3 regions of the Buttiauxella sp. genome follow, and region 1 is predicted to be linked to each of the others. Evidence: predicted binding sites of a transcription regulator. Region 1 holds the regulator's gene; each other region holds the start of a gene.
The links. Region 1 encodes PhoB, which activates phosphate uptake and scavenging genes when phosphate is short. Its sites were predicted from a motif close to CTGTCATAAAACTGNCNNAT; they were not measured.

Region 1 (7,481 bases):
CACGCCACCCGGCACCGGGAATTTCAGCGCTTTAGTTTCTTCCGGGGAGAGCTTGCGACGGAAGGCAATCTGCGACAAAAGGATCATTATCCAGACCCAGACCGTAGCAAAGGTCGCCAGCGACGCAATCACCAGGAAGACGTTTTCTGGGATTAAATAGTTGAGCACAACCGCCAGTAACAGCGCGCAGCACATCACCAGCACCGTCACCCAAGGAATGCCATTGCGGGAAGTTTTGGCGAATACTTTCGGGGCACTGCCCTGCTCTGCCATGCCGTGCAACATGCGGCCTACACCGAAAACATCACTGTTAATGGCTGAAAGCGATGCGGTGATCACCACAAAGTTAAGAATACCTGCCGCAGCCGTAATCCCCATATGCTGGAAAGTCAGCACGAACGGGCTACCTTCCGTCCCCACCTGGTTCCACGGGTAAATAGACATGATGACAAACAGCGTGCCCACATAGAACACCAGAATACGCAGCGGAACAGAATTGATTGCGCGTGGAATGGACTTCTGCGGGTCTTTCGCTTCACCCGCCGTAATACCAATGATTTCAATGCCGCCGTAGGCAAACATCACCATCTGCAACGACATAATCATGCCTATCCAGCCATTGCTGAAGAAGCCACCATTGCTCCACAGGTTATGAATCCCCGTAGGCTGGCCACCGTTCCCAATGCCCCAAACGATGATGCCGATACCGGCTGCAATCATGATGATAATGGTCGCGACTTTGAAGAAGGAGAACCAAAACTCCAGCTCACCAAACACTTTTACGCTCATCAGGTTAATGGCGCAGATAATCAGCACCACGCTCAATACCCAGACCCAATGCGGCACGGCCGGGAACCACAGCCCCATATAGATGCCAAACGCGGTGACATCGGCAATCGCGACAATCAGGATTTCAAAACAGTAGGTCCAGCCGGTGATGTATCCAGCCAGCGGGCCAAGGTTATCCTGGGCGTAGCGTGAGAATGAACTGGCGGAAGGGTTATGAACAGACATCTCCCCCAGCGCACGCATAATGATATAAGCAGCAACCCCACCGATGATGTAGGCCAGCAACACACTTGGGCCAGCCATTTTGATAGCGTCTGCCGAGCCATAAAACAGCCCGGTGCCAATTGCCGAACCCAACGCCATAAAGCGTATGTGCCGGGTACTCAAGCCGCGCTTGAGTTTATTAGCGTTTTCCATTGATTCCATACCTGCTTAACAATAAAAAAAACCACGGAGCTAAGCCCCGTGGTTGTAGAAATTTATAATTTTTAGTGGGCTGCTTGAGTCACTTGTCGTCCTGCTGCGCGGTCCCAAACGATGGCAATCACTACCATGATGAGGGTTGGGAGCAACCATGCCAGGCCCTGATCGGACAACGGCAAGCGGGAAGTCCACGCCGGTAAAATATCACTGATTGCCGAGGCTTTAATGCCATCAATGATACCAAACAAGGTACTGATGAGCATGGCTGGCGCAATCACGCGAGTCGAGTTATACCACCATGGGCGGGTGAAACTCAGCACCACCAGCGCAATACATGGCGGGTAAATCGCCGTCAGCACCGGAATCGAAACCTGAATCAGATGGCTCAACCCAAGGTTTGAAACCACCATTGAGAACAGGCCGAGGATAAACACCAGCGAACGATAAGACAGCGGCAGATACTGGCTGAAGAACTCGGCACACGCACAAGTCAGGCCAATCGCCGTAACCATGCACGCGAGGAAAATCAGCGCAGCCAGGAAGAAGCTACCCGCACCACCGAAGGTGTGAGCCACGTAAGCATGCAGAATCGCAGCACCGTTGGCATTCTGGTCAGCAACCAGCGTTGCACTGTCTGAACCCAGGCGGAACAGCGCCAGGTAAATCAGCGTTAAGCCAATACCGGCAATCAGACCCGCCCAAATGGTATAGCGTGTCAGCAGACGGGATTCAGTCACACCACGCGAACGGGCAGCGTTGACAATGACAATCCCGAAGACCAGGGACGCCAGGGTATCCATCGTCAGATAGCCATTCACAAAGCCGTTAGAAAACGCGGCATTCTGATACGCCTCAGTCGCAGTACTGATACCACCCGCAGGCCACAACATGGCCCCTGCAGCCAGCGCCAGCAGCGCAACAATTTTCACCGGAGCCAGCACATGGCCGACGGTATCCAGCAGTTTGCCCGGATACAGTGAAATGGCGATAACAATGGCGAAGTAAACCAGGCTGTAGATAAACAGCGGCAGTTCACCGGTACCGACCAGTGGAGCAATCCCCACTTCGAAGGAAACGGTAGCCGTACGTGGTGTGGCAAAGAGCGGGCCAACAGCCAGGTAGCAAATCGTTGCCAACAACACACCGGCACGACGGCCAATCGGTGAGCTCAGGCTATCAATACCACCGCCTACACGAGCGATGGCGACGATAGTCAGAACCGGGAGACCAACAGCTGTCACCAGGAAGCCTAATGACGCTATCCAGACGTGTTCACCCGCCTGTAACCCCACCATAGGTGGAAAAATAATATTGCCTGCACCGACAAACAGCGCAAAGGTCATAAAGCCCAGTGCGAGGATGTCTCGAGATTTCAAATGATGGGTCATAAAATATTTGCAGCCTGTGGGTGTGTGGTGTTGAAAGTATTCAAATTTTTATGTCTGGTAACTCGGCATAAAAGCGGTGATCAGTAGTAACGACAGCGAAAAATCCTTTCAGGGCTCGGTGGCGAAGAATAGTTGTTTGAATTACCACTCAAATCCAGTCGGTCTACTAATCACAGGGCGGCAATTAAAACGCTTATAGCGTTTGAAGGCAAGAAGGGATCCCAAAACCAGATTGATCTCCTTAAATTAACCTTAAACTTAGTGGATTTGGTTACGCATTAGAAAGTTGCATGGTTTATTGTGTGGTTAAAATATAACCGATTAAGTGTTTTTGATTTACAAGTGAGCAAAAAAAACACAGGCCAGCAAGCTGACCTGTGGAAAGTTATTTTGACAGAATTCATCGATAACCGCTTTTTTTAGGGGGATAAGCGCTAGCGTCGGATGACGCTTCGCTTATCCGACCTGGGAAAACTTATTGTCAGTCTATTTCTCGCTAACGATTAACCGCTCAGGCATGACAAAGGAAAACGTCGATCCTTTACCAGGCTGGCTTTCGATTTCCAGACGCGCATCGTGATGGCTTAAAGCATGTTTCACTATCGCCAGCCCTAATCCACTGCCGCCTGTTTGCCGCGACCGCGCCTTGTCCACGCGATAAAAACGCTCGGTCAGACGAGGAATATGTTCTGCTGAAATGCCCGGCCCGCTATCTGCAACACTAAAGGCCGCCCCACCTGTGACCCGTTTCCAGCTCACCGTAATATGCGTCCCTTCCGGCGTATGGTTCACCGCGTTATACACCAGGTTTGAAATCGCGCTGCGCAGTTGTTCATCGTTACCGAACACTTTTAACGTGGGATCAATATCGAACTGGAGTGTCTGCCGTTGCTGGCTGAGGGTTTGCGCTTCTCTCTCCACCACACGCAGCATCAATGGCACATCAATCTTTTCATTGAGTGCCATGGCGGGAGCCGCTTCAATTTTTGACAGTGTCAAAAGTTGTTTCACCAGGCCTTCCATACGCGAAGTTTGCTCACGCATAGTGCCAAGTGCTTTATCCCGCAGCGGCCCTTCCAGTGACTGATCCTGCATCATCTCCAGATAACCTTGCAGCACGGTTAACGGAGTGCGCAATTCATGGCTCACGTTGGCAAAGAAGTTACGTCGCGCCCCTTCCAGTTGGTGCATCTGAGTAACATCACGCGCCACCATCAACCACTGTTCGTCACTGTAGGGCATCACGCGGAACTCAAGATGTCGCCCATTGTTCAGCACCAGCGTCAGCGGACGAGCGAAATCTTTTTGTGTGAGATAACGGGTAAATTCCGGGTAACGCAGCAAGTTAAGGATGTTCTGCCCGTTATCGTCCGGCCAGCGTAACCCCAGCAGTTGTTGAGCCAGTCCATTACACCAAAAAATCGTCCCTTCTTCGGTCGTCAGCACCACCGCATCGGGCAATGATTCCGCACCGCTACGAAAGCGTTTAATTAAATTGCCTAACTCTTTGCGGCGCTTTTTATTACGCAACTGCATTTGGTGCAGACCGTATAACAACGGATCCCAACTTCCGCGGCCTGGTGGTGGCGTCATACTGCGATCCACCCACAGCCACCACGACAAACGCAGCAAATTCCAGAAATGCCAAACCAGCAGTCCGGTGACTGCCAGTAATAAAAACCAGGGTAAATGGCCAAAAATCAGGCCCAAAATGACGGCAGGTAAACAACAGAGCGCCAACTCCATCACCAGCCTTTTCCATGACAACCGTTCCAGCACGCGTCACTCTCCTGCTAAGGGATTAAAAACGGGTTGAGAACCGATAACCCGTACCGCGTACTGTTTGTACCATTCGATCATGTCCACTATGTTCGAGCGCTTTACGTAACCGCCGGATATGTACGTCCACTGTTCGGTCTTCGACATAAACATTGGTGCCCCATACGTGATTAAGCAATTGTTCACGGCTATAGACTCGTTCCGGATGCGTCATAAAGAAGTGTAATAACTTAAATTCCGTCGGGCCCATATCCAAAGGATTTTCACCGGTCATCACGCGATGTGATGAAGGATCAAGGCTAAGCCCTTGCATTTCAATCACCTCTTCCACCGCCATTGGCGAGATGCGGCGCATTACCGCTTTAATACGAGCCACCAACTCTTTGGGTGAAAACGGTTTAGTAATATAGTCATCGGCCCCGACTTCAAGGCCACGCACGCGGTCTTCTTCTTCACCACGCGCCGTCAGCATCATTACTGGTATTTCACGCGTCAATGCTTCACGCTTCAAATGCTTGATAAACTGAATACCCGAACCGCCTGGTAACATCCAGTCCAGTAAGATCAGGTCTGGAAAAGGCTCGATAAGCAGATTCACTGCACTGTCAAAATCTTCCGCTTCTACAGGCTGAAAACCGTTTTGCTCGAGCACAAAGCTCACCATCTCACGGATTGGAGCTTCATCTTCTACGACTAAAATACGCTTCGCCATGATTCGCCCTGCTTAAGGAAGATACCCAAAGGTGTCATTGTTGTTTCGATGCGGCGCCATTATGCGTCAGATTTATGACAGATTTATGAAAAAAATGACTGTTTGATGACTCATCATTTTGATTTATGACACAGAGACATATGACGTTTTTCACCTCGCCCCCTTATAATTGAGGCCTCGCTTTTAAGCCACCGGACAACTCATGCGCATAATTCACACATCAGACTGGCATCTTGGTCAAAATTTTTATACCAAAAGCCGTGGTCCAGAGCACCAGGCTTTTCTTGACTGGTTGCTCAAAGCGGCCGTAGAACATGATGTGGATGCGATAATCGTGGCGGGGGATATTTTTGATACCGGCTCGCCGCCGAGCTATGCCCGCGAACTGTATAACCGCTTCGTGGTGCAGCTTCAGGCGACCGGTTGCTCACTCGTGGTTCTGGCGGGGAACCATGATTCTGTCGCGACACTTAACGAATCTTGCGAATTAATGGCGTGTCTGAATACCTATGTCATCGCCAGCGCGCGCCACGATGCCACCCAACAGGCGATGGTGCTCAACAAGAAAGATGGAGCGCCTGGTGCGATTCTCTGCCCTATTCCATTTTTGCGCCCACGCGATATTCAAAACAGCCAGGCGGGTTTGTCCGGCCATGAAAAGCAGCGTTCATTAATGGAGTCCATTAGCGAACATTACCAACAGTGTTATCGCGTAGCTTGCGAATTACGTGCCGATGCGAAGTTACCCATCGTCGCCACCGGGCATTTAACCACAGTGGGCGTGACGAAAACCGATGCAGTGCGCGACATTTATATCGGCACACTCGACGCCTTCCCGGCGCAGCACTTCCCGGATGCTGATTACATTGCGCTGGGCCATATTCATCGCGCTCAATTAATTGGTGGTACCGAACATATCCGCTATAGCGGCTCACCCATCCCGCTGAGTTTTGACGAAACCGGCAAAACCAAAAGCGTATATCTGGTTGAGTTTGCCGAAGGAAAACTGAGTGAAGTCACGCCACTACCGGTGCCTGTTAGCCAACCGCTGGCGGTGATCAAAGGTTCACTAAGCGAAATTGAACAGCAGCTTGCTCAGTGGCGCGATGCCCCCGCAGACCCCAAAGTATGGTTGGATATTGAAATCGCCACCGATGAATATCTGCATGATATGCAGCGCCATATTCAGCAACTGACAGAAACACTGCCGGTCGAAGTCGTTTTGCTGCGTCGTAGCCGTGAGCAGCGCGAGCGAGTGATTGCTCAACAACACAAAGAAACGCTGAGCGAACTGACCGTTGAAGAAGTGTTTGAACGTCGTCTGGTTCAGGAAGAGACCACCGAGGAGCGCGCACAACGATTGCGTACTCTGTTTGCCCAAACGGTCGCAAGCCTGCATGACGCGGAGGAACAGGCATGAAAATCCTCAGCCTACGCTTAAAAAACCTTAATTCCCTGAAAGGGGAATGGAAAATTGATTTCACCCGTGAGCCTTTCGCCAGCAATGGTTTGTTTGCCATCACCGGGCCGACCGGTGCCGGGAAAACCACGCTGCTTGATGCTATCTGCCTCGCGCTTTATCACAAAACGCCACGGCTCAACACGGTGTCGCAATCGCAAAATGATCTCATGACTCGCGATACCGCCGAATGTCTGGCGGAAGTGGAATTTGAAGTTAAAGGTATCGCCTACCGCGCATTCTGGAGCCAGAACCGGGCGCGCAACGCAGCAAACGGTAACCTTCAGGCACCGCGCGTTGAGCTTGCGGAAGTGGAAAGTGGCAAAATCATCGCCGATAAAGTCAAAGATAAGCTTGATGTCACGGCCAAATTAACCGGCCTCGATTACGACCGTTTTACCCGCTCCATGATGCTCTCTCAGGGTCAGTTTGCCGCGTTTTTAAATGCCGATGCCAATGACCGCGCGTCATTACTTGAAGAGCTTACCGGTACTGAGATTTACGGGACGGTGTCTGCGGCAGTATTCGAAAATCATAAAAATGTCCGCAGCCAGCTTGAGAACTTGCAGGCACAGGCGGCAGGTGTTGCGCTGTTAAGCGAAGCGCAGCGCCAGCAGCTTTCTGAGGGTTTGCAGGTACTTACTACAGAAGAAAAAAACCGCCTGGCAGAACAGCAAACGCTCCAGCAACATCAACACTGGCTCAGCCAGCTCACGCAGTTGACTCAAAACCACTCCCATACTGGAGCGGCGCTGAATGCGGCCACGCGTGCTATTGAAGAAGCGGCTCCGCAACTCGAAAAACTAACACGCGCTCAACCCGCAGAAAAACTACGTCCTGACTGGCAGCGTTTGCAAGAGCTACAGACAACGCTGAAAAATACCCGCATCCAGACGGAAGAAGTGAATACTCGCTTACGTCAGGCGACGGT
Region 2 (7,481 bases), on a different contig from region 1:
CGTTACTGCGTTTTAGAGCCGCAGAAGGGTCAATGTGGTTTCCATATAAAAATGCCGTTGAGATTTTGATTGAATTGCAAACGTTGAACCAAAATAATACCGAGATGCCTTTATGGGGAAATCCAGAACAACAAATTGGTTACTATTTGCAGAGCATTAGGCAGCTAAAAGATGGAGCTAAACTTCAGGAATGGGCTTCGAATATCAATCTTGAACCCTTCTATTTTATCAGTTACAGAATTAAAGATGGGACATTCCAGGCATGGCTTCAGGTTGCCAAATTGATCCATGAAGAAAAAGTTGTATTTTGGGACCGCTGGACATTACCGAGGCGTATGGTCGAAAGACGCGAGTTTATCGATGACAAGATTTTAACTGGCTTCCTTCAGCAAAAAATTCAGCAGTGTCGCCAGGTGATACCTATTCAAACCGATCTATACGGTGCAGCAGGAAGCTATTCTGCACTGGAAAAAGCATACGCGATAGGTTTAGGAAAATTAAAACCTTGAGAAACAATTAACACTTTTCCACCATATATTTCTACAAACCAGCCATCCTCATAGCAGCTGTAGGCAGCTTCAAGGTAGAAGCGGACATGATCAGAGCAATACCCTGCGATAATCAAACGGCTGGACCCTCACCCTGAGATGCTGAACATGCCCGGCACACAGAAAAAACCCCATACCTTCGGGGTTTAATACTTTATATAAAAATTCACGATCCTAAACTAACGGGCAATCGTTTAATCTTTGCCAAGTATTTTGCATGCTTCTTTCAGTCCCAGACCAAAGTAATCTGTATAAAAAGTATTATTAAAATTATTGTCTTTCCAACAATTTTCTAAGGGCAGACTGATCAATCCCGTAAATGGTTCATCATATATATTGGTTACTTTCGGACGATCCGCCTCATCGAGCTTATCGAACCATTCAACCCAATCAGGTACACTTTCAGTTTGTACGATTACAAATTTAGCACCACCGGTATTCTCTGGAGTCAGATCTTTACCCAACTGTTGAGGATTTTTTAGCGTAATACCCGTTTCCTCTTTAAGTTCACGAATAACGGTACCGAGACTATTTTTATCTCTGGATTCATATTTACCTCCGGGAAGATGATAACCACCCCGGACCTTTGGTGGGTTCCCCGACTTCCCCCCTTTCGCAACCAGCACGTTTTTTCCATCAGTGAGTATGAGATATATCTTAGCCATGATGAATTCCTTTATTTATACCCAACAAATTATCACCATACAGGTAAACTTAATGCTCAGATTACCTGTGAGAATAATTTTCAGGTTCGTTTAATTGAAAGTATTTTCTACAATGATGTTATTTTACTGTTGAAAACATCTAATGAATTATGACCGACAGAGGGCTGAAATTGCTCATGTGAATCAAGGTCTAATGAAAGATCAGATACATGATTCAGCGGTGTTGATTTTGGATTGAATACATAATAGAGATCCTGACATTTTTTAAGCATACCGGCAGTATCAATGTCTTTATTTTCTGCTTTAACAGTAACTTGATAAACCTGTATGAAATCATTCAACGTGACTTTGCTCATGTCCACAATGGAACGGTAGAGGACAAATGAGCTGACCTTATCGCATTTTGATTTCAATGATGTGGATGTCACCGTACGTGACCATCCGGCAAAATCCAGCCGAACCATTGACGCACCTTCAAGAATAGCGCAATACCTGCGTACTTCGCTTTCAGAACCCTCAGTTGAACCAAATAGAATATTAACAAACCCACTCACGATTGTTGCAACAGCAGATTTATTGTCGCCAGCAACGAAATCTGAAACGGAGTTATTAACAACATCAGTAATGTTTTTTGCATTATCTGACGTAAACGCTTTAGTCTGATAAATAAAAGATTGGATTGAGCTTATAGGAAACGTTCTGTTGGTACCCAGTCCTGCACCTAATAAATCAGTGTTTATTTTTTCTGCATAATATTGAGTTTTTGACTGACCAAGAGCCATGAGAGTATCAAGGTGAGCCGAACATTCATCGCGTAATTCTGGGGATAAATCCTGACCCAGTAATGCTTTAGTAATTGCAGCCATAATTACACCTCCAATAACTGTAAAATATCAGGAATGTTATTACTGAATTCGAAACAATTAATTTCGCCATCAATAATAACAAGCTCACTGGTGAAATAAAATTATGTCTCTGCCGGCTTATTGTATATATAATACTTTCAGTTGACGCCAGTAGTATTACTAAACCTTTTTGCTGATATTATTGTGACAAAAAGAAAGATAAGAGATCAAAATCAATAATTTCCCCGCTGACAAAAAACATTGTTAATTACATATTATCGGTGATCATCCCGTTGTCAGGAGTGATTAATAAGTGATGGTCACAATTTATTCAGTCGCCGCCAGGTAAAGCAAATTTCCCCGCAAAAAATTCAATCGCTTTTATACCCTTCATACCTCAAGTTGCACGTGCGTTGGCTTTCCTCGCTCACCCCAGTCACTTACTCAAGTAAGCTGCTGGGGACTCACTGCGTCGCCGCCTTCCTGCAACTCGAATTATTTTGGGTATATACTGAAAACAAAGGTATTCTCGCCAAATACATTCATACAGTTTATGTCCGTTCGATGGAGATACTGGAAGCAACATGATTGTACCCTACTCCTATGCTCTACCCATTATTGCCGCGCTGTCGTTAGCAAGCCAGGCGAGTTTTGCCGTGGATGCAAGTCGCCCGAAAAAACATGCCGATGCGGTGCTCGCGCTGATGAGCTATACCGTCTGGCCAGATGTCACCGCCAGCGACCTGAATATCGATAACGGCAACAGTGAATCCAAAGAGCTGTCCATTACCCAGTTTGGCGGTGGCGCGACCCTCAGCAAGGAAGTCCCGATTTATCTTGAAGGGACGATGGGCTATAGCCGCTACGACCCGCAATTTGTGCTATCCGATGGGACCCAAACCCGCAAAATCCCCACCAAATGGAACAGTCTGACCGCCACCGGAGGCATTGGCTGGGATTTTCACCTCTACACCGACAGATGGGGCGGCAATATGGTGTTGCGCCCTATCGCCAATTTCATGCTCGGCACCATGGCCAGTGATTTGCGTATTGGCTCGTATGTTTTCCAAAAACGCACCAATCGGGATTTTGATTTCCTCAATGGCGGGCGACTCAATGCCTATGGGCTTGGCGGGTCGCTGATGCTCGATTACGAATTGTTCTCCAAACCGCAGGACATCGATATCGAGTTGCGCTACTCCAATATGACGCTGCAAAGTTTTGGCAACACCTCAGAGGCGGTCAAAGGCGAGGCTAACACGCAAAATGTCGGCGTTTATCTGCGCCGCCGTGCGCCAGTTTTCGACTGGACGTTGCTTAACAAGCCAGTGCGTTATGTTCTCGAAGGGGCGCATACGGAATATATTGGCGAGCAACGCGGGCAACTCGGTTTTAATAGCCTGACGTCGATGGGATTAGGGTTTGAGCTCGATAGCAGTGATTACGACGTTTTCATCACTCGCACACGGCTGGTGGCACGTTATATGTTTGGTAATAACACCAACGGTTACGGCTTGGGTCTGGCGATGAGTTTTTAAAATCACGCAAAATCAACATAAAGGTGGATGATGCTTACGCATATCCACCCTACAAAACCGCCAGACCACTCAGTTTATTTCAACGCTTCCGGCAGCTTAATCACCCACAACTCGTTTTGCGACTCGGGTTTTTCCAGCGGTTTTAAAGCGATTTTAGTCGCGACCTCGCGCCCTTCACGCGTCAAATGGCCTTTGCCATCCACTTCATAATCGTCAGCTTTTTTGGCATCAGCTTCAGGATTTTCCAGCACCGCTTGCAGGCCGAAATCGTTATCGTTGATCACGGCGATAGTCTGGTTATCAATCAGGGTCATGCCTTCGGCTTTTTCTTGTTGCCAGCCGAGTTTACGCAGATCAACCAGCTCTTTTTTCTCTGCCAGTTTGATACCACGCGCCTGCAGTTGTGCCGCATCATCAAATTCCGGGGCTTTTTCTTTATCAAAACGGCTCAAGTCACTCGCCTTGCTAAGATCGACCACATACACCAGATTGCGCATCACTTTGTTTTTATCGCCGCCCTGTTCGATGATCAACAGACGGTTATCGTCCAGCGCCACAATATCGCCAATCTTGGCATCTTTGGCTTTCTTATAAACGTCGATATCAATCGGGTAGCCATACATTGCAGTTTTACCGGTTTCCGGATTGACGCTCACCAGGCGAGTGAATTGCGCACTGTTTTTACTTTTACCGTCAATATCCAGCGTACTTTGTACCGCAGCAATAATGCGCCCGTCCGGCATCCGCGTGATGCCTTCAAAACCCCGGTTGGCCTGACGCCATTTGATGATATTCGGCAAACCGTCCGCTACCCCCTGCTCACCTTGTTCTGCCTGCGGGCCATACTTTTTGAGGATTTTGCCTTTGCTGTCGATATTAATGATGAATGGGCCGTATTCGTCACACAGCCAGTAACCGCCCTTACCGTCCGGGGTAATGCCTTCGGTGTCCAGCCCGCGCTTGTCGCTCGACAATTGCTGCAACGTATCACTCAGTGCGATTTCATTGGTCGCGCCAATCAAACCTTCTGGCAAGGGTAAACCGCTGATCGGCCCGCTTTCGTCATGCAATGGGTGGGCGTCGGTGGCCAGTGCTTTGCCATCGGCCACGCGGATAGTCATCATCAATGGGGTGTATTTCGGGTTAGCAAAAATCTTCGACTCTTTTTTACCTGATTTCGGCGAGTCCGCATTCGGGCCGCGGTCAGTCACGGTGGCAAACACCAGCGTTTCCCCCTCTTTGCCGACAAACTGCAAACCTGAGCCTACGCCCACCGGCAATCCTTCAGGGAAATTCGCGGCATAGGCTCCCTGGTATTCTACATGGTCGCCTTGGGGGAATGTGACAACGTAACGATCAACATGCGGCTGTGCCGCCTGACTTGCCAGAGGAATTAAAGAGGTCAGTACTAGCGCAAAAGGTTTTAATTTCATTAGGTTCGCATCCGCGGTTGGGGTCACCGATTTTGGTCAACAAGGTATAAAGCAGCTATATGACACAAATATGACTATTTTTTGATGTGATTATTTCTGTGGCTAAATATCCCGCGCTACTTGCCGATAACCCTTAGGTACTGGCTGAAACGAGTCAGATCATTTTTCAACATAAGGGTATTGCATGTCAGTCAGGCGTTTTTCGATTCTTGTTTTCAGCACATTGCTGATTATTTTCCTTGTTAGCACCGCATCCAACATCTGGTCTTTAACTCGTAGCAATCAATCTCTGGATAACGTTAACCGCGAGATCCACGTGGTTTTATCGGTCATCGACCCGATTAACCATAGCCGTACCATGCGTGTTCGCGCCATGGAAGCGTTAGAAGAACATGAGCAAGGATTTAGCGATCAAGGTCAGCTGGCACTGGACGGTGCGCAAGCGGTGTTGGGCAAGGCTAATTCTGCGTTTCAGGCATATCTGGAAGCACCGAAACAGCCGGGTGAACAGGTGCTGACGGATGCCTATCAGAGCGCCTTTGTGAACTATCGTGAACAAGGTTTGCAACCCTTGCTGGATGCGGTCAAAGCCAACGATGCCACGCGGGCTCGTACACTTGTGACCACCACTTTGCCAGAACTTGATCGGCAGTTTGAAATTGCGCTGGATAAACTGCTGGCGTTCCGTCAGCAACACGCCCAGCAACTGAACGAGGATGCCCAGGACAGTTTCAACCAAAGCCTGATAAGCATCGCCATTTTTGCCCTGATCTTCGCCGTCATTCTTGGCGCGGTTTACTGGCTGCTGAAAAAACGCGTGCTTAACGAGCTGGATAAAGCGAAATCCCATTGCACGGAAATCGCCAACGGCCTGCTGCATACGCCGATTATCGCCACTGCCAAAGATGAAATTGGCGCGATGATGCGAGAGCTTGAGCAAATGCGTGTTTCTCTGGCGAGCATTATCGGCCAGGTTCGCGAGTCGAGCCAGACCGTGGCTTACGCTTCTGAGGAGATCGCCGCAGGCAATACCGACCTGTCTGCGCGTACCGAAGAGCAGGCATCGTCGCTGGGTCAAACCGCAGCCAGCATGGAACAGCTGACGGTCACCGTGAAACTGACTTCTGACCACTCGCATCAGGCGAATAAACTGGCGAGCGGCATGTTAGTTGCGGCCAATGACGGTAATGAAATTGTCAGTGATGTGATTGATTCAATGCGTAATATTGAATCCAGTTCCAGCAAAATCGACAATATCATTAGCATCATTGAAGACATCGCTTTCCAGACCAATATTCTGGCGTTGAATGCGGCGGTCGAAGCGGCACGCGCCGGCGAACAAGGGCGTGGATTTGCCGTGGTCGCAAGCGAAGTCCGCAATCTGGCGCAACGTTCGTCGGTGGCTGCCAAAGAGATTAAAGAGTTGATTGAGTTGTCGGGCGAGCAGGTCAATATCGGCAGCAATCTGGTGAATCGCGCCGGTGAAAGCATGCAGCGAATTTCCAATGCGATTAAACAAGTGACCGGTTTGATGGAAGAGATTGCGGTGTCGACCGGTGAACAGAGCCGTGGCATCGAGCAAATCAACCAGGCCGTGGTGCAGATGGATGTGGTGACACAGCAGAACGCCGCGTTGGTGGAGCAAGCTTCCGCAGCGGCGATGTCGCTTAAAGAGCAGTCACAGGCGCTTAATGAAACGGTGGCGGTGTTTAAGCTGGCTTAAACATCGGTGATAGTGGTGGATGACGCTGCGCTTATCCACCCTACCAAACCTAATACGTCGCACCATTCGACAATGCGGAATCACAGGTCGGATCATCCGACAAAACCCAACATTAAAGCCCAACGTAGGTCGGATAAGCGCAGCGTCATCCGACACAATCCAACATTCAAACCCAACGCAGGTCGGATAAGCGCAGCGTCATCCGACAAAACCCAACATTAAAGCCCAACGTAGGTCGGATAAGCGCAGCGTCATCCGACAATGCTAATTACCACACTTTTGCGGCAAGCTCCGTCACCAGGCGCACTTTGTCCCACTGCTGTTCCGGCGTCAGGCTATTGCCCTCTTCTGTTGACGCAAAACCGCACTGCGGGCTCAAACAAATCTGGTTGATATCGACGAATTTCGCCGCTTCGTTAATACGTTCCTGTATCAACTGCGGGTTTTCCAGCTCGCCATTTTTGGTGGTGATAAGCCCCAGAACCACCTGCTGATGACCCGGACGCACAAAACGCAGTGGTGCAAAATCACCTGAACGGTCGTTGTCATATTCGAGGAAGAAAGCATCGACGTTCACCGTGCCAAACAGCACTTCGGCTACCGGCTCATATCCGCCTTCTGAAATCCATGTTGAGCGGAAATTGCCACGACACACATGCAGGCCGATTTTCAAATCATCCGGTTTTCCTTCCAGCGCTTTATTCAGCACTTGTGCATAAATCTGTGCCA
Region 3 (7,481 bases), on a different contig from region 1:
AGGTAACCGGAGGTTGAGTTCGGATCACCGTTACCGAAAGTCAGCTCTTTACGTTTTGCCAGCAGCTCTTGCAGGTTGTTGATTGGGCTGTCTTTGTTAACGATCAGCACGCTCCAGTAACCCGGAGAACCATCGGCTGCGACGGTTTGAGCAAAGACCTGAGCGTTAGCGCGGTCGACGGCTTCCATTGCCGAGAGGTTGCCGTACCAGGCGATATCCACTTTGTTAAAGCGCATCCCCTGAATGATCCCCGCGTAGTCCGGTGCGAAGAAAGCATTAACTTTCACGCCCAGCTTCTTCTCCATATCCTTGAGGAACGGTTCCCATTGTGGTTTCAGGTTTTGTTGTGATTCGGTGGAGATGATGCCGAAGTTCAGGGATTTCTCTTGTTCTTCCGCGTGAGCCGGGCTGAACAGGGCACTGACGCTTAACAGGCTGGTAAAGGCTAAGGCTTTCACGGCTTTGTAGCTCATGGCGGACAATTCCTTGAGGCGATTGATTGGTTGAAGTTTTTTATGCAGCCGCCGCATCAACGCGGTTAATGCTGCGGTAGAGATTCCCCAGCCGTTCGTTGTCGAACGCCGAGCTGTTTCCGTCGTAAAACACATGACCCTGGCGCAGCGCGACGATACGTTCGCAGTAGCGCAGGGCGTAATCCACCTGATGCAGCGTCACCACCACGGTGATACCGTCCAGACGGTTAATGTCGTGCAGCGTTTCCATCACGATGCGCGCGGATTCTGGATCCAGAGAGGCAATCGGCTCATCGGCCAGAATCACTTTTGCTCGTTGCATCAGCGCGCGGGCAATCGCCACACGCTGTTGTTGCCCACCGGACAGGGTGGACACGCGTTGATAAGCAAACTGCGCCATACCGACGCGGGTCAGCGCCTGCAATGCACGTTGCTTTTCTTCGCGAGTAAACCAGTTAAAACAGGTGCGCCAGAACGGCGTGGAACCCAGTGCGCCAATCAGTACGTTTTCCAGTACCGTCAGGCGGTTCACGAGGTTGAACTGCTGGAAGATGTAGCCGGTGTGGGCGCGGCTTTTACGGATATCGCTCGCCAGACGGCCCGCTTTTTGTACGGTGCGGCCGAGCAATTCCACGTGGCAATCGGGTGATTTATCGGAAGTAATCAGACCGCTCAGATGGCGTAAGAGGGTAGATTTGCCTGAGCCAGATGGCCCCAGCAGAGCAACCATCTCACCTTCATTAACCATCAGACAGACTTCATTCAACGCTTGATGCTGGTTGAAGGTTTTGCTGAGTTTGTTGACGCGAATAATTGTTTGCATCATTCGGCTCCTTAAAAAAGTTGCCTCATGGTGCCGATGAAATGTGACGGTTTTGTTAAGAATAAGTTTCCATATGATGAAGAGTGAGTCTCAGCCTGGAAGTCATCAAGCTAATCAGCTATTTGTCGTATTGTTAGGCGCTTCGTTTTTGTATTTGCTTACTGGTACCTGTCGGCCGTTGGGAAGGCAAATAATGGGCAAAAATATTATTTTTTGTGCCGATGGCACATGGACCGCTCCCGGTGTGGAAGCAAAGCTGGATGATGAAACCGTCGCCAGTAATGTTTATCAGTTATTTATTGATTTGAAAGGAATTGTCGACCAACAGAGTTTGTTGTTAGCCAATGAGCAAGAAAAAACGCTTACGGATAACAGCGGCAATGTGGTGCAAGTCGCGAAATATATTTATGGCATGGGCGATCCCCATAACGGTCTGATCAAACGTCTGGGTGGCGCATTTGGCGCAGATTTGATCGTGCCGATCATTCGTGGCTACACCTTTATCAGCCGTCACTGGCAGGCGGGCGATCGGATCTATCTGGTGGGATTTAGCCACGGCGCTTATACCGCGCGGGTTCTGGCGGAAATGATCATCGATCGTGGCTTATTAAGTCGTGAAAAACTCAATCTAAACCTGCGCAATAAAGAAGAAGCGTGGCGTTTTGCCTCGTCCGTGTGGGCGCAGTATCTTGCTCATTCAGCGGAAATGAGCCCGAGTCTGCTGGGCAGTGTGGTGCGCGAGTTACCGGGTTTTTTTTGCGACAGCGTGGATCCCACCTGCATTGCGCGGCCTGCTTCAATTGAAGCGGTTGCGGTGTGGGAAACGGTCGGGCAGATGGGCATTCCTAAATATTTCACTGATAAGCGTTACAACGTCTTCCGCTTTAACAATACCGAGCTGCATCCACGGGTGAAATACGGGCTACAGGCGCTGGCGATTGATGAGCAGCGCGTCGATTTATCCCCGGTGTTGTGGGACAACCGCGATCGTATTTTACAGGTGATGTTTCCGGGTATTCATCAGGATGTGGGCGGGGGCTATAGCACCACCTGTGAGGATCGCAGCTTGTCGAATGGCGCGTATTTGTGGATGCACGATGCGCTTGACGACCTGGGGATTAATCTTGCACCCAGCAATATTGTGGCTGATCCACTGGGGCCGTTGCATTGCGACTGGTATCCACCGACCCGTTATTTGCGCATCAACCCGCGCCAGCTTCCTCCGCCGGTGACGTCATCGATGATGGTGCATCAGTCGGTTATTGAGCGGCTGAGTGGCGGTTCAGTGCTGCTACAGCAGTCAGCCATCAACGGCGAGTGGCAGCCTGGGCCTTATATGCCGCAACCGTTACAGGACTATTTACGCGGGCTGGGGGCGATTCCCATTAACTGGGCCATTGCGCGGTAAAAAGATAGAGAACGGGTTGCGTAGGGTGGATAAGCGCTAGCGTCATCCACCATTTTCATCAGATATGTCGGATGACGCTGCGCTTATCCGACCTACGTTTGGTATCAGGTCGAACCGGTTACATTGGTTTTTCGACATTCACCATCCATGGGATTCCGTACTTATCGGTCAGCATGCCAAATCCTTTGGCCCAGAATGTTTCTCCCCAGGGCATCGTGACATCGCCACCCGCGGCCAGGTTTTCAAACCAACGCTTACCTTCGTCGAGATCTTTGGTGGCAAGGCTCAGTGAATAGCCTGTGTGTTTCACTTTATCAGCGGACATATTGCCGTCGCTCATCATCACTTCACCGTCACCAATCCGGACATTGGCGTGCATGATTTTGTCGTCAGGCCAGTTGAATCCACTACCGCAGCCTTCCGCCGTGTCGCTTGCTTCCTCCTTCGGCATCTCGCCAAAAGTCATTTTAAACAGCAGTTCAGCACCGATAGCTTGATTATAAAACGCGATAGCTTCTTCACAGGTGCCGTCAAAAAAGATGTAGGGACTTACAGACATGACTTGTTCCTCATAATGCGGAGTGCACAAGTAGTTTAGTTGTGGGGAGTAAGGCAAGCCAGGCGGGGGGAGGGGAAACTTCTTGTAGTGCGGATGAAAACGGTGGATGACGCTGCGCTTATCCACCCTACAACGACCCTACAACGATCCTTCGTAGGTCGGATAAGCGCAGCGTCATCCGACACTTAACTAGTTCTTCTTCACAAACTCTGATTTCAATTTCATCGGGCCAAAACCATCAATTTTACAATCGATGTTGTGGTCGCCTTCAACCAGACGGATACCCTTCACTTTGGTACCAATTTTCAGCATTGAAGAACTGCCTTTCACTTTCAAATCTTTAACCACGGTGACGTTATCGCCGTCAGCCAGCAGATTGCCGTTGGCATCTTTAACAATCAGTTGGTCGCTGTCTGAAGCGGGTTCGGCATCATTCCATTCATGTGCACATTCCGGGCAGATAAACATACCGTTGTCTTCGTAGGTGTACTCGGAATTGCATTTTGGGCAATGAGGGAGAGTCATTACTAGTATCCTCAAAAATAGCGGCTTTCCGCCAAAAGTGGCACAATTATACATTAAAACCCTACTTCTGCAGGGATTATTGCCGCTACACCTACTGCCATCGGGGTAAGCGAAACGCAAAGATTAATATTTAGTATCTTTAATCAATTGCTAAATTCGGGATGAAAATACAGAATTAGCTTATTGAAATGCGCTATTGTTTCTTTCTTTTTATATGCCACCTGATAACTTCATTTTTGAAAAGTAAGTTTAATTATAAAAACATCGAATAATTGATTTCCGCGCGTAATTATAATTACCGGTACTTAATTGACCTGCAAATATAAGTATTTTTATAAAAATCCGGATAATTTGATTTAAGTAAGGATTTTTTATGCATACACAAGCAATATTTGAGTTAAGTCAGGAGGCTGAGCGGCTATTACAACTCGCCTTACAAAATCTTAATTCCTTAAAAGCGACCTCTTTTACTACCCAGCCTGATGAAAATGACCAGGGTAAAGCGCAGGTGGGGTCGGTTGCCTCGTCTAAGTTTTGCCCGCGTACCATTCAGGAGCAGCAGGCCATGCTGCAAAATGAGTTACGCAAAATCACGCAGAATGAAATGGTTCTGGCCATTGTCGGCACGGTTAAAGCCGGCAAATCCACGACCATCAACGCCATTATTGGCACAGAAGTCCTGCCTAATCGCAATCGCCCGATGACGGCATTACCGACATTAATTCGCCACACGCCAGGCCAGCGTGAACCGGTGCTGCATTTTCCTTACGTGCAACCCATCGACAAATTAATGCAGACGTTGCAACTTCGTTTGCAACAAACCGACAGAGCAACGCTTGGCAGGCATCTGGAAATTGATCGGGATATGGCAGCATTATTAACCCGAATAACTGAAGGGGAATCTTTCGCTAAGCATTATCTGGGTGCTCAACCTATTTTTCATTGTTTGAAAAGCCTTAATGATTTAGTGCGTTTATCAAAAGCACTGGATGTGGCTTTTCCATTTAAAGCTTATGCAGCAATTGAACATGTTCCGGTAATTGAAGTGGAATTTGTTCATTTGGCCGGAATTAATGAAGGTCACGGGCAACTGACATTATTAGATACGCCGGGGCCGAATGAAGCCGGGCAACCGCATCTGCAAAAAATGCTGCGAGAACAACTGGCGCAGGCGTCTGCGGTGCTGGCAGTACTGGATTATACCCAGTTGAAGTCAGTTTCTGACGAAGACGTGCGAAAAGCGATATTAGGCACCGGTTCTTGCGTACCGCTGTACGCGCTGGTCAACAAGTTCGATCAAAAAGACAGGAATGGCGACGACGAAGAACAGGTTAAAGCATTGATTTCCGGGACGCTGATGAAAGGGATGATTGAGCCGAGTCATGTTTTCCCGGTCTCTTCCATGTGGGGATATCTGGCTAACCGTGCGCGTCATGAAATGGCGTTACACACGAAGTTGCCGGACCCGGATGAACATCGCTGGGTGCAGGATTTTGCTGATGCCGCACTCGGGCGCCGTTGGCAGCGTGATGATTTGGCAGATAGCGCAGTGGTACACCAGGCGGCAGAGCTGCTTTGGCAGGACTCGCAGTTTGCCGAGCCTATCAAAAAGGTGCTTCATGCCGCCCACGCCAACGCCTCGATGTACGCGTTGCGTTCCGCCTGCCAGAAATTACTTAACTACACGCAAAGCGCGGAAGAGTACCTGAATTTCCGCAGCCAGGGTTTACGCATCGCCAGCGAGCAATTGCAGCAGAATATTACGGCCATTGAAGAGGACATTAACCAGGCGGCTGCCAGCCAGCAGTCGGCTGGTGAAGTTGCACGCAGCAACGTCGATCAGGCTGTGGATGCGATGGAGGACTTTATCCGTCGTTATCAGCAACAGATTAATGCCAACGTAGCGGACTATTTCCAGAATGGCACGGTGCCAGAAAAACTCACCCGCCAGGCGATGGCGTTTGGCACCCGTCGTGGTGTCGATTTTGACGCCCGCTATGACACGCTGAGTTTTGACGACGAACAGTCGGCGCAGATTGCACTGCACAGGATCCGGGCTTCCTGCGAAATCATCCTCACCGCCGCGCAGGAAAAAATGACCGAGGAGCTGATGCATCTGTTCAGTTATCTGGAAATCGAACTGGCGGATACGCTGCGTAATACCTTAAAACCGATTGAATCCCGCGTCGCACAAGGGCTGGCGCAGGCCGGATTTCGCACCAATATCACCCTGCCGGTGTTCCATGTCGGGTTGTTAAATTTCAATGCCAATAAAGCCTTCAATGAACTGATTGAGGAACAAGATATTCCGGTCGCGCGGTTACGCCGTCCGGCGGGGATGCGGGGCACGGTTGCGCGCTGGCTCAATAGCGACGAGTGGGGCTGGGAAGGATACACGGTAATGCAAAGTCGCTACGTCATTTCGCTGCCCGATGTTCAGCACAAGCTGTGCGAGCACGTGGCTAACTTCCTGTTGCAGCTCAATCAGACCATGGCCGCGCAAATTGAAAATGCGGTGAGCGAGGGCATGTCCGCCTTCTTCGTCGATTTTTCCCAGGCGCTGGATGCGATACGCCTGAATCTGCAACAAAGTTTGTTGGCGCGTCAGCAAAATGAAGACGCGGTGATGAGCTTGCGTCATCAGCTCCAGCAGTGCGTACGCACCACGCGTTACATCCATGAAGACACCCGCCTGCTACGGGATGATATTCAGACGTTATTTACGGTAGAACAGCAATGAGCAGTCTATTACAAGGTATTCAAACTCGCGCTCTGGAGTGTGTTGCAGAGAAGTTTGTCGTCGATTTTGCAAAAACTAGCGGTGTCACACGTGAGCTGTGGCATAGCCAGCAAAGCAAAGCCTATTACCAACGTCTGAGCGGCGAGTTCATCGGCAGAAGTCAGTTACAAAAATGGGCGATGGACGAAGTGTTACTGGAGACGCCGGAGTTCACGCTAGCGATACTCGGGCAGCTTTGCCAGCGTGTGGCGAAAAAACATCGGGCGATGGCGATCGTCTATGACAGCGTGTGTGCCATGTCCGCCGCTTCAGCGCGGGTGAATAACGAGGCGCGTGAAACACGACAGCTGTTTACTCAAGTACAGCAACAACTGGCGCAACGCGTCGCTAAGCTGGAAGCGCAATTTAACGGCACCGATCTCACCCATCTGGGCATCGTACATTGCGAGCAAGTTTTTGCCCGTTGGCAGGCGGGGCACTATGCCTCGTTTTCCCCGGCAGGACGCTGTTATGTCGCGTTGCAGGAGTTGTACTGGGGCGCGTTTGGCGATGCGTTGCGTTTTGGCAGCACGTTGCAGGCAACGGAACTGGTGGAACAGGCGCGGGCGTTAGCTATCAGGCAGTTAGCGCAAGATGTGAATGCCTCAACTCGCACCCGTCATTACTATTATGAATGGCTGATGTTCCCGTCAACAGCAGCAATGATGGAAAGCAAAGAAGCGCTCGCCTGGCTGGGCGATGACTGCGACAGCGAGCAACAGCCGGTAAGTTTTGCCACCACCCAGACCCACCAGGGCGTTTCGCTCGGCATGCCACGCATTTGTTCCGCCATGCGCCTCGGCAGCGCGATGGTCGATGAAGTATTTAATTAAGTCGCGTTAAAGTCAGTAAAATATGATCAGCATCATATTAAGTGTTATTTATATCAATATTAAATAGCAAGAATAAGTAAC

Region 2: a site for PhoB is predicted at 5,087-5,106, ahead of WBL83_RS00830 (esterase-like activity of phytase family protein). Genes of this name have one in related genera too.
Region 3: a site for PhoB is predicted at 1,338-1,357, ahead of phnC (phosphonate ABC transporter ATP-binding protein). Genes of this name have one in related genera too.

Annotation. Positions count from the first base shown of each region.
Region 1 covers NZ_JBAVHX010000003.1:7,147-14,627, forward strand. Annotated here, with positions in the region: gene proY (proline-specific permease ProY) at 1-1,206, opposite strand, end outside; gene brnQ (branched-chain amino acid transporter carrier protein BrnQ) at 1,278-2,600, opposite strand; gene phoR (phosphate regulon sensor histidine kinase PhoR) at 3,087-4,379, opposite strand; gene phoB (phosphate response regulator transcription factor PhoB) at 4,402-5,091, opposite strand; gene sbcD (exonuclease subunit SbcD) at 5,294-6,511, shown strand; gene sbcC (exonuclease subunit SbcC) at 6,508-7,481, shown strand, end outside.
Region 2 covers NZ_JBAVHX010000004.1:104,442-111,922, forward strand. Annotated here, with positions in the region: gene WBL83_RS00810 (hypothetical protein) at 1-509, shown strand, start outside; gene WBL83_RS00815 (NUDIX domain-containing protein) at 743-1,213, opposite strand; gene WBL83_RS00820 (hypothetical protein) at 1,321-2,079, opposite strand; gene WBL83_RS00825 (hypothetical protein) at 2,643-3,596, shown strand; gene WBL83_RS00830 (esterase-like activity of phytase family protein) at 3,671-5,029, opposite strand; gene WBL83_RS00835 (methyl-accepting chemotaxis protein) at 5,214-6,752, shown strand; gene WBL83_RS00840 (cobalamin-independent methionine synthase II family protein) at 7,021-7,481, opposite strand, start outside.
Region 3 covers NZ_JBAVHX010000039.1:115,643-123,123, forward strand. Annotated here, with positions in the region: gene phnD (phosphonate ABC transporter substrate-binding protein) at 1-473, opposite strand, end outside; gene phnC (phosphonate ABC transporter ATP-binding protein) at 514-1,296, opposite strand; gene WBL83_RS22400 (phospholipase effector Tle1 domain-containing protein) at 1,490-2,704, shown strand; gene yjdN (VOC family metalloprotein YjdN) at 2,823-3,263, opposite strand; gene WBL83_RS22410 (zinc ribbon domain-containing protein YjdM) at 3,453-3,788, opposite strand; gene WBL83_RS22415 (dynamin family protein) at 4,162-6,528, shown strand; gene WBL83_RS22420 (diguanylate cyclase regulator RdcB family protein) at 6,525-7,400, shown strand.